DNA from 3 places in the Flavonifractor sp. An4 genome. Region 1 is predicted to be linked to each of the others. Evidence: predicted binding sites of a transcription regulator. Region 1 holds the regulator's gene; each other region holds the start of a gene.
The links. Region 1 encodes LexA, which represses DNA repair genes until DNA is damaged. Its sites were predicted from a motif close to CNAACANNTGTTNG; they were not measured.
Positions count from the first base shown of each region.

Region 2: a site for LexA is predicted at 1,729-1,742, ahead of dinB (DNA polymerase IV). Genes of this name have one in related genera too.
Region 3: a site for LexA is predicted at 1,962-1,975, ahead of B5F94_RS09860 (putative DNA modification/repair radical SAM protein). Genes of this name have one in related genera too.

Region 1 is NZ_NFIL01000023.1:41,688-44,961, reverse strand. It holds gene B5F94_RS10910 (exodeoxyribonuclease III) at 21-773, opposite strand; gene B5F94_RS10905 (DUF6440 family protein) at 770-955, opposite strand; gene B5F94_RS10900 (permease of phosphate ABC transporter) at 968-1,198, opposite strand; gene B5F94_RS10895 (methylated-DNA--[protein]-cysteine S-methyltransferase) at 1,195-1,650, opposite strand; gene lexA (transcriptional repressor LexA) at 1,652-2,251, opposite strand; gene B5F94_RS10885 (LytTR family DNA-binding domain-containing protein) at 2,451-2,891, shown strand; gene B5F94_RS10880 (DUF3021 domain-containing protein) at 2,902-3,274, shown strand, end outside.
Region 2 is NZ_NFIL01000001.1:164,349-167,622, forward strand. It holds gene B5F94_RS00690 (radical SAM protein) at 1-220, opposite strand, end outside; gene dinB (DNA polymerase IV) at 421-1,659, opposite strand; gene B5F94_RS00700 (DUF5655 domain-containing protein) at 1,820-2,197, shown strand; gene B5F94_RS00705 (hypothetical protein) at 2,277-2,648, shown strand; gene B5F94_RS00710 (helix-turn-helix domain-containing protein) at 3,152-3,274, shown strand, end outside.
Region 3 is NZ_NFIL01000020.1:17,980-21,253, forward strand. It holds gene B5F94_RS09855 (TIGR03915 family putative DNA repair protein) at 1-619, opposite strand, end outside; gene B5F94_RS09860 (putative DNA modification/repair radical SAM protein) at 649-1,899, opposite strand; gene B5F94_RS09865 (purine-nucleoside phosphorylase) at 2,093-2,920, shown strand; gene B5F94_RS09870 (amidohydrolase family protein) at 2,982-3,274, shown strand, end outside.

The sequences.
Region 1 (3,274 bases):
CGGCAGTCCTGTTTTTTGTCTTATTCCAGATCCAGCTCCACCGGGCAGTGGTCGCTGCCGGTGACGTCGGCATGGATGATCTGGTCCTTCACCCGGGGCAGCAGACGCTCCGACACGATGAAGTAGTCGATGCGCCACCCGGCGTTGTTCTTCCGGGCGTTGAAGCGGTAGCTCCACCAGGTATAGGCCCCGGTCTTGTCCGGATAGAGGGCCCGGAAGCTGTCGGCAAAACCGCTCTGGAGCAGGGTAGTCATCTTGCCCCGCTCCTGGTCGGAGAAGCCTGCGTTGCCCCGGTTGGTCTTGGGGTTCTTCAGGTCGATCTCCTCATGGGCCACGTTGAGGTCGCCGCACAGCACCACTGGCTTTTTCTGGTCCAGAGCTATCAGGTAGGCGCGGAAGTCGTCCTCCCACTGCATCCGGTAGTCGATGCGGGCCAGCCCCTCCTTGGCGTTGGGGGTGTAACAGCACACCAGATAGAAGTCCTCATACTCCGCCGTGATCACCCGGCCCTCGGTGTCGTGCTCCGGGATGCCCAGGCCGTAGGTCACGGCCAGAGGCTCGGTTTTGGTGATGAGGGCGGTGCCGGAGTAGCCTTTCTTCTCGGCGCTGTTCCAGTAGATGTGGTAGCCCGGCAGGTCCAGCTCGATCTGGTGGGGCTGGAGCTTGGTCTCCTGGAGGCAGACGGCGTCAGCGTCCATCTCCTTGAAGAAGTCCAGAAAGCCCTTGCCCAGGCAGGCCCGCAGGCCGTTGACGTTCCAGGTGATCAGCTTCATTCCCAGTCCTCCGCCCTCCATTTCATGGGTTTTCCGTCGCTGTCCAGCAGCGGGGTGATACCGCCGGCATATCCGTCGTGCATCTCCAGGTAGAGCATACCGGTCTTGGTATCCAGCAGAACCCGGGTGGCATCGGCCACACCCTGGGTGTAGATCACCTGAAAGCGCTTATCCTTTCCCATAGACACGCTCCTTTATTCCTTTCGCATCTCACCCTCCAGATGGGGGAGGAATTTCAGCATAATGGGCAGATAGGTGGCCACAAAGACCACCACCGCCCCAAGAGCCGCCCATTTCCGCAGCTTTTTGGGAGCGGCCAGGCCCAGCATGACCCCGGCGGCGCACAGGTACAGCTTCACCAGGGCCAGGTCCTTCCAGTTCATTTTGGCGATATAAGCATCGGCGGCAGAAAACAGTTTTTTCATAAGATTCCCTCCAGCCGCAGCAGCCATTCCTTCAATTCCAGCCCACCCCCGTAGCCGGTAAGGGTCCCGTTGGCCCCCACCACCCGGTGGCAGGGCAAAAGGATGGGCAGGGGATTGCGGTGGTTGGCCTGGCCCACCGCCCGGCTCCCCTTGGGACAGCCCACCCGGCGGGCCAGCTCTCCGTAAGTAATGGTCTGCCCGTAGGGGATCTCCGCCAGAGCGGACCACACCTTGCGCTGAAAGGGAGTACCCCGGAGGGCAAGGGGCAGATCGAAGTCCCGCCGCTCCCCCGCCAGATAGGCCAGCAGCTCCTCCTTACCTCGGGAGAGCAGGGGCGTCTCCTCCCCCACCGGAGACATGGGGGAATTGGGCAAATACAGGGCGGTAAGCCCGCCCCCCTCCTCCTCCAGGGCCATGGGCCCCACGGGGGTATCAAAGACCACCCGGTTCATCTCAGTACCGCCGCACCACGGCGGTGACCTTGCCCAGGATGGCGCATCCTTCGCCGTCGATGGGCTCGTAGTCCGGGTTCTCGGGCATGAGCCACACATGGCCGTCCTTCCGGCGGAGGGTCTTCACCGTAGCCTCGTCCTCAAAGAGGGCCACCACGATCTCCCCGCTGTGGGCATCGGCCTGCTGGTGGACAATCACCAGGTCCCCGGGCAGGATACCGGCATACTTCATGGACTCCCCCCGCACCTTCAGGGCAAAATACTCCCCGGGCCGCCCGCCGGTGTCAAACGTCAGATAGTCCTCGATGCACTCCTGGGCCAGGATGGGCGACCCGGCGGCCACGCTGCCCACTACCGGCACCTTATCCTCCGGGACGGCCGGGGTCTCCGGCTGGGCCACGGTGATGGAGCGGGTCTTACCCTCCGCCTTGGTGATGAGGCCCGCCGACTCCAGCCCCTTCAGGTGGAAGTGGACGGTGGAGGGGGATTTCAGCCCCACATAGGCCCCGATCTCCCGGACGGAGGGGGGATAGCCGTGTTCCGCCGAGAAAGAAATGATATAATCGTAGATCTGCTGCTGTTTGGGTGAAAGCGCCTTCATGGCAGACCCTCCTTTGTCAAGTTCGTCCGGTTTCAGTATACCATACTTCCTCCAGCATTGCAAACATTTGTTCTAAAATCCCCCATTTTTTCCGCGCAGGCAGCCACCTGTGGAGCCACAGCGACCATCTGTAAAAAATACGTTGCGTACTGCCTGTCCGCTCTTTATAATGGCATCACCACAGGAAGAGGTGACCGATATGCAAGTGGAAGTGAACATCGACGAGACCTATACCCGGCCCAAGGCGGTAATCCTCACCGCCGCTCTCACCGACGAGGTTCGGCAGGCGGTGGAGTTCCTCTCCCACGCCGACGCCCCTCCGATCACCGGTTATCAGGGCGGGACCGTCCGGCTCCTGGACCCGGCGGAGCTGATCCGGGTGTACGCCAGCGCCGGGAAGGTGCTGGCCGCCACCGAGCGGGGGGAATACACCCTCCGTCTGCGGCTGTACGAGGCGGAGGCGCGGCTGGACCCCCATCTCTTTGTACGCATTTCCAACTCGGAACTCATCCATCTGAAAAAAGTGCAGAGCTTTGATCTGAGCCTGACCGGCACCATTCGGGTAAAGCTGTCCGACGGCACGGTCACCTATGTCTCCCGGCGATATGTATCAAAGCTGAAAAAACAACTTGGTCTGTGAGGTGAACCGTATGAAAAAAGAGTTGCTTTTGCGGGGGCTGCTGGGCATTCCTCTGGGTATTGCCATCGGGCATCTCATCACCGTTTTTTCCTCCCTGTTTTGGGGAACCGGCGCCTTTTATCCCTGTATGCCCGCCTTCGCGGCCCAGGTGGGGAGTGAGGCCCAGGCGGTCCTGCTCCAGACCGCCCTGTGCGGTCTGGTGGGCTTCGGTTTTGCCGCCGGCTCCGTGCTGTGGGAGCTGGAGCGGTGGAGTCTGGCCCGGCAGACTGCCGTCTATTTCCTGCTGGGGGCCGCCCTGCTGATCCCCACCGCTTACGTCTGTCACTGGATAGAGCGCAGTGCGGCGGGCATACTGGCCTATCTGGTCATTTTTACGGTGATTT
Region 2 (3,274 bases), on a different contig from region 1:
CGGGGTCGGTCTGGGTCCAGACCTTCTCGATCAGCTGGTGCCAGCAGGAATCCTTGTCGTTGATGGCCTTGTCGAACGCCTCACGCTGAGTGGACAGGGTGTCCCCGGAGAACTTATTGACCAGGTCCATAACCTTGCTCATATTGTTCATAGGGTCTTTATCCAGATAATCAAACACCTTGGCCAGGCCATAGCGCTTCAGACTGTCAGGAATTTTCATCTTTATTTTCCCCTTTCACGGCATAACAATACCTATCATTGTGTGTCATGATACCTTTTCTGACGAAAATTGAAAATAGACAAAACCCGTTTCATGTCCAAACTCTATACAAAAACAGCAGTTTGCTTAAAAGCGTTTCAGATTTTCGCCTTAGTTTTATATAATTTTATCCATCCTATAATATAGTTTGTAAGACTATATCAGTCCCCCGGCGGCAACCGCTGGTCCTCCCTGTCCGGCTCTCCCGCTGGATGGACGGCAGAAGCAATGGAGATGGCTCCCCTCCCATATTTGTCCCGGATGGAATCCATGGCCTTCTCCAGCTTCTCCAGCTTATCGCGGCAGGGTATGGCGTCGGCGGCAAACAGATCCACCTGCTCCCCTGCGTCCCGCTCCTCCACCAGGTTCTGGGCCGTAATGGTAAGGGCCCGGACTGGCTGCCGCTCACTCCAACAGCTGTGCAGCAGCTCCATCCCGCACTGCGCCAGGTCCCGGGAGATATAAGTGGGGGCACTAAGCCGCTTCTGGCGGCAGATATCCTTAAAGGACGGATCACGCACGGTGATCTGTACGGTGGTACATTTGAGTCCGTGCTTGCGCAGCCGGACCGCAACCTCGTCCGCCAACTCAGACAGCGCCGTACGCAGCTGCTCCCAGCCCACCAGATTTTTAGGGAAGGTCAGTCCGTTTCCCACCGACTTGGGCCCTGGCATATCCCGGGCAGGTACCACCGGGGCGTGTTCCCTGCCCGTGGCATAGTCGTGGAGGGTATATCCTCCCTTGCCCAGAATCTGCCCCAGGCTCTCCCGGTCAAACCGGGCCAGATCACCAATGGTGCGTATCCCGTAGCCATTGAGCACCCTGGCCGCCGCACGGCCCACAAAGAGCAGATCGGTCACCGGCAATGGCCAGAGCAGCTGTTGAAAGTTTTCCCGGGTGATCACCGTTGTGGCGTCCGGTTTTCGGTAGTCGCTGCCCATTTTCGCAAATACCTTATTAAAGGAAACGCCCACCGATACCGTCAGCCCCAATTCCTGCCGCACTGTTTGGCGAATCTGGTCGGCCAAAGCCTTTCCATCCCCTCCAAAGAGATGAAGGGTCCCGGTCACATCCAACCAGCTCTCGTCAATGGAGAAGGGCTCCACCAGATCGGTATACCGTTCATAGATGGCATTCACCTTTTTGGAATACTCCCGATACTTCCAGTGGTGGGCCGGCAGCAATACCAGGTCCGGACACTTCCGTCTGGCCTGCCAGATGGTCTCTGCCGTCTGTACTTTATACTTTTTGGCCAGCTCATTTTTGGCCAGAATGATTCCATGGCGACTCTCCGGGTCACCACATACCGCCGCCGGCCTGTCCTTTAACTCCGGATGATCCAGCAGCTCCACCGATGCGTAAAAGCTATTCAAATCACAGTGAAAAATGACCCGGTCCAAGCACTTCCCTCCCCTCTCCCAAAAAGATACGGCTGATTTTTTTATTATATGCTTTTTTTGCCGCAAAGTCAAACATTCGTTCTATTCGCTGTATTCCAGGGGAACACCGCTGTTCATGGCTGCATGGATATGATACACTGATAGCAAAGGAGCGGTTTTCATGGACGAAAACGCTCTGCTGTTTTTTCAGCAGGATATAGAGGTGCTGCCGCTGTATGAGCGGTTGGAAGGCCTGATCTTGGACCGGATTGCCGATGTACAAATCAAGGTACAGAAAAGCCAGATTTCCTTTTATAACCGGCATATGTTTGCCTGCGTCTCCTTTAGCAAAGTCCGCAAGGCCAAGGATCGCCCCGCCCACTACATTGTGGTCACCTTTGGCCTGGATCACCGTCTGGAATCCCCCAGAATCGATGTGGCTACCGAGCCTTATCCTAACCGCTGGACCCATCATGTACTGATTGCAAGCCCAGACGAAATCGATGATGAACTGATGGGATGGATCTACGAGGCCAGCGTCTTTTCCGCGCTCAAATAGTCCTTTAATTGCTTTTCTCCCGTATTGACACCCTCATCAAGTCGTGTTGGAATTCTATCAGAATACAGAGGTAGTTTGTATGAATTATGACACCATTATTTTAGAACTTTTTTCAAGGATTCAAAAGCTCGAGGAGGAGGTAAAATCTTTGCAGGAAGTCATTGGCTGCGCCTCCACCGAGAATACGGCAGGAGATAATCCCAAAACCACCACAGGAGATATCCGGACTTATATTGAAAGCCAAAAATTGCAGGCATACAGCAGCGGGCAAACCGAGCTTACACTAAAGGCAAATGATATTCATAAGAATCTGCAATTAAAAAACAGGATGCCAATGGTATGTAATGCCATGAGACAATGTATGGCCGACCATGATGTCGTGCTGCATGACACCGCCAGCGGACACTCATCTACCCTGGAAATCAAGTACCATCTTTCAGGCAAAAGCTGATCCAGTACAGAACGTCCGGTAATGTCAATGTATAATGCAGAAAGATACAGATGGTATCTTTGCGGATCTTGGTATGTGAGGTAACGACCAAGGACAATGATACGGACTGTTCTACTTTGCATCCTCCGTCGAGATAGAAAAAGGCTCCAGAAGCAGATTGCTTCTGGAGCCTTTGGCGCAGCGGGAGGGATTCGAACCCTCGTGCGGTTGCCCGCAAACTGATTTCGAGTCGGTTGTCCAATTATGCACTTCTTGAAATTTCCAGGCGTTTTGAGGCGGTTTTATCCGCTTCCAATCTCTTGTGCCACAGCGGTTTGCGCCGATTGATCCAGCCCCATGTCCTCAAACCCCTGAAATTCGAATAAAAGCCCGTTTTGGCCGTTTTTGGAGAGAACTCAAGCATTTTGGAGAGAACTGCGGAGAGAACTGGGGGAGAAAGTGCCCACCTGGCAACACACAGGAAATGGCTTTTTTGATGCGACATTTCTGACGAGGTGATTGCCATGAATTACGAGCCAATTAACTGGGATACCGTCCCCGACGTGATGAGCAAAGACCAGTTCTATAAGCTGTGCCACATCAGCAAATCCACCGCCAGGTACCTGCTCCAAACCGGCAAGGTGCCC
Region 3 (3,274 bases), on a different contig from region 1:
ATTCACCTGCCCCGGGCGGGGCCAGGTCGAACCGGTCCAGAGGCACAATGGCCCACTTCCCCTTCTGGCAGAACAGGGCCTCCCGGTGGGTGCGGTCGTAGAGCACCAGGGTCTCGCCGGGGTAGCGGGCGGCAAAGTGGGGCCGCAGCAGGGGAAGCACCCAGTTTTTTGGCTCGATCTCTCCCACCAGGGCCCCGTCCTGGTCGGAGAAGCGGGTAAAGCCCTTGAGCAGGTGGGCCTCGTGGGTCAGGTGCTGGACCGCCTTGCCCAGAACAGCCACCCGGGGGTCGGTGAGATCCCGCACCACCGACGGCCCCCGCTCATAGCCCAGCCGGAGGAAGTCCCACAGGGCCAGCTCCCGCTCCTCCAGGCAGGTGAGAAAGCCGTAGGTCACCAGGCGGCGGCCCTGCTGGCCCATGCTCCGGTCCAGAGAGCGGTACACCCGCCGGGCCTTCTGGTCGTCGGTGTCCACCGTCCGCTGGGGCCACAGAGTCACCCGGCCGTCCCCGTAGGTGAGGAAGCAGGCGGGCTCCTCCTTGTTGGCGTAGGCCATAAACACACAGGTAAGGAACCCGGCAAAGCTGCCGTCATAAGAATAGGAAAACCTGGGCCAGTCCATGGGGACCTCCTTTCAAAAGGGCTTAACCTTCAAAACAACGACAACTGCTCCGGTTCTTTTCCCGCCAGGGCGGGCTTCTCCAGAGCCACCAGGTGGCGGAGCACCCCGTCTGGGTTCACCCTTAACCCCTCCAGCATCTTTCCCGAGCAGGTGATGAAATACTGGGCCCGTTTCAGCACCACCCCCAGGGTTTTCAGGCCCGAGAAGGTGAGGGGCCCCACCCGCCGGGCGGTGAGAATCCGTTTGGCGGACACCACCCCGATGCCGGGCACCCGCAGCAGGGTCTCATAGTCGGCCCGGTTCACCTCCACCGGGAACTGCTCCATATGCCCCAGAGCCCAGGCGCACTTGGGGTCCACCCGGGTGTCGAAGTTGGGGTGGGCCTCATCCAGCAGCTCCTCCGCCCGGAAGTGATAGAACCGCAGCAGCCAGTCGGCCTGGTACAGCCGGTGCTCCCGCAGCAGGGGCGGCTTGAAGTCCTGCCGGGCAGGGAGGAGGGAACTGTCGGACACCGGCATATAGGCGGAGAAAAACACCCGTTTCAGCTTGTACTGGTCATATAATGCCTGGGTCAGGGTCAAAATGTGCTTATCACTCTCAGGAGTGGCCCCAATGATCATCTGGGTGGACTGGCCCGCCGGGGCAAAGCGGGGGGCGTGCTTATACTTCACCAGCTCCCCCCTGGCCTGAGTGATGCCGTCCCGGATCTGGGCCATGGGGGCCAGAATGGCCTTTTTCTCCTTGTCCGGGCACAGTTTATGGAGGCTGTCCTCGCTGGGCAGCTCAATATTCACCGAAAGCCGGTCGGCCAGCTGGCCCAGCCGCTGGGTAAGGAGCGGGTCGGCCCCGGGGATGGCCTTGGCGTGGATATAGCCATGAAAGCCGTACTCCTGCCGCAGGAGGGTGAGGGCGGATATCATCTCCTCGGTGGTGCGGTCGGGGCTGACCCACACCGCGGAGGAGAGAAACAGGCCCTCAATATAGTTGCGCCGGTAGAATCCGGTGGTCAGCTCCGCCAGCTCCCGGGGGGTGAAGGCCGTCCGGGGCAGGTCGTTGGACCGGCGGTTGATGCAGTAGGCGCAGTCGTAGATGCAGCGGTTGGTGTACAGTACCTTCAAAAGGGAGATACACCGGCCGTCGGCAGAGAAGGAGTGGCAGCACCCGGCGGCCATAGTGCTCCCCATGCCTTTGCCGCCCCGCCGGTCCACCCCGCTGGAGGTGCAGGCAGCGTCATACTTGGCCGCGTCCGCCAGAATGGTCAGCTTGTCCATCAGATCCACCGTACTCCCCCCTTTGGCCCCATTATATATCGAACAAACGTACCAGTCAAGAGGGGAGTTCTGGAACTTTTGTTCCCCATTCCGTCCTGCAATCCTCATTGCTTTTTCCTATTACAAGGTGTATAATTGCATAGATTAACCTTTCATAGGACCGAAAACTTTTACTTTCATCCGCTGTTAAGGAGGATCTGTTATGCACTATACCTTTGCGCAGTATCAGGAGAGCGCCGACTACATCCGCAGCAAGATCGGCACCTTTGCCCCCAAGGTGGCCATGATCCTGGGCTCCGGCCTGGGCTACATGGGGGATATTGTAGAGAACGCCGTGGCCGTGCCCTACGGGGAGATCCCCCACTTCAAGGCCTCCACCGCCCCCGGCCACAAGGGCCGCCTGGTGTTCGGCACCCTGGAGGGCCAGAGCGTGGCCGTCATGCAGGGCCGGATGCACCACTATGAGGGCTACTCCTATGAGGAGGTGGCCTACGCCGTCCGGGTGCTCAAGCTGCTGGGCTGCGACACCCTCATTGTCACCAACGCCGCCGGCTGCGTCAACACCAGCTGGAAGGCGGGCGACCTGATGCTCATCACCGACCAGATCAAGATCTTCATGGAGTCCCCCCTGCGGGGCGAGAACCTGCCCGAGTTCGGCGTCCGCTTCCCCGACGCCTCCCACCTGTACACCCCCGCCCTCCAGGATGTGGCCCGGAAGGCCGCCGGGGAGCTGGGCATTGCGCTGAAGGAAGGCGTGTATATGTACTTCCCCGGCCCCCAGTACGAGACCCCCGCCGAGGTGCGCTTCGCCCGCATCGCCGGGGCCGACGCGGTGGGTATGTCCACCGCCCCCGAGGTCATCGTGGCAGGCCACTGCGGGATGCAGGTGCTGGGCTTCACCCTGCTCTCCAACATGGCCGCCGGCATCCTGGATCAGCCCCTCTCCGAGGAGGAGGTGCTGGAGGCCGCCGAGGCCTGCAAGGACAAGTTCTCCCGGCTGGTACTGGCCTGCCTGAAGCAGATCGGGTAAGACGGAGCTTCCCCCAGTCAGGGGAAGGTCTTGTATCACAAATAAAGGAGATCAACAGTTTATGTCCATTCTCATTCACAACTGCACCGCCGTGCTGATGGACGAGGCGGGCACCGTCCTGCCCGGCGCCTATGTGGCGGTGGAGGGGACCAGGATCGTCTCCGTGGGCACCGTCCGCCCTCAGGGGACCTTTGACCAGGAGATCGACGGCAAGGGCAACGTACTCATGCCCGGCTTTGTCAACGCCCACACCCATGTGCCTATGACCGCCATGCGGGGCTACGGCGACGGCAACAACCTGCAGGACTGGCTGAACAACTACATCTTCCCGGTGGAGGCCCGCTGGGACGACCG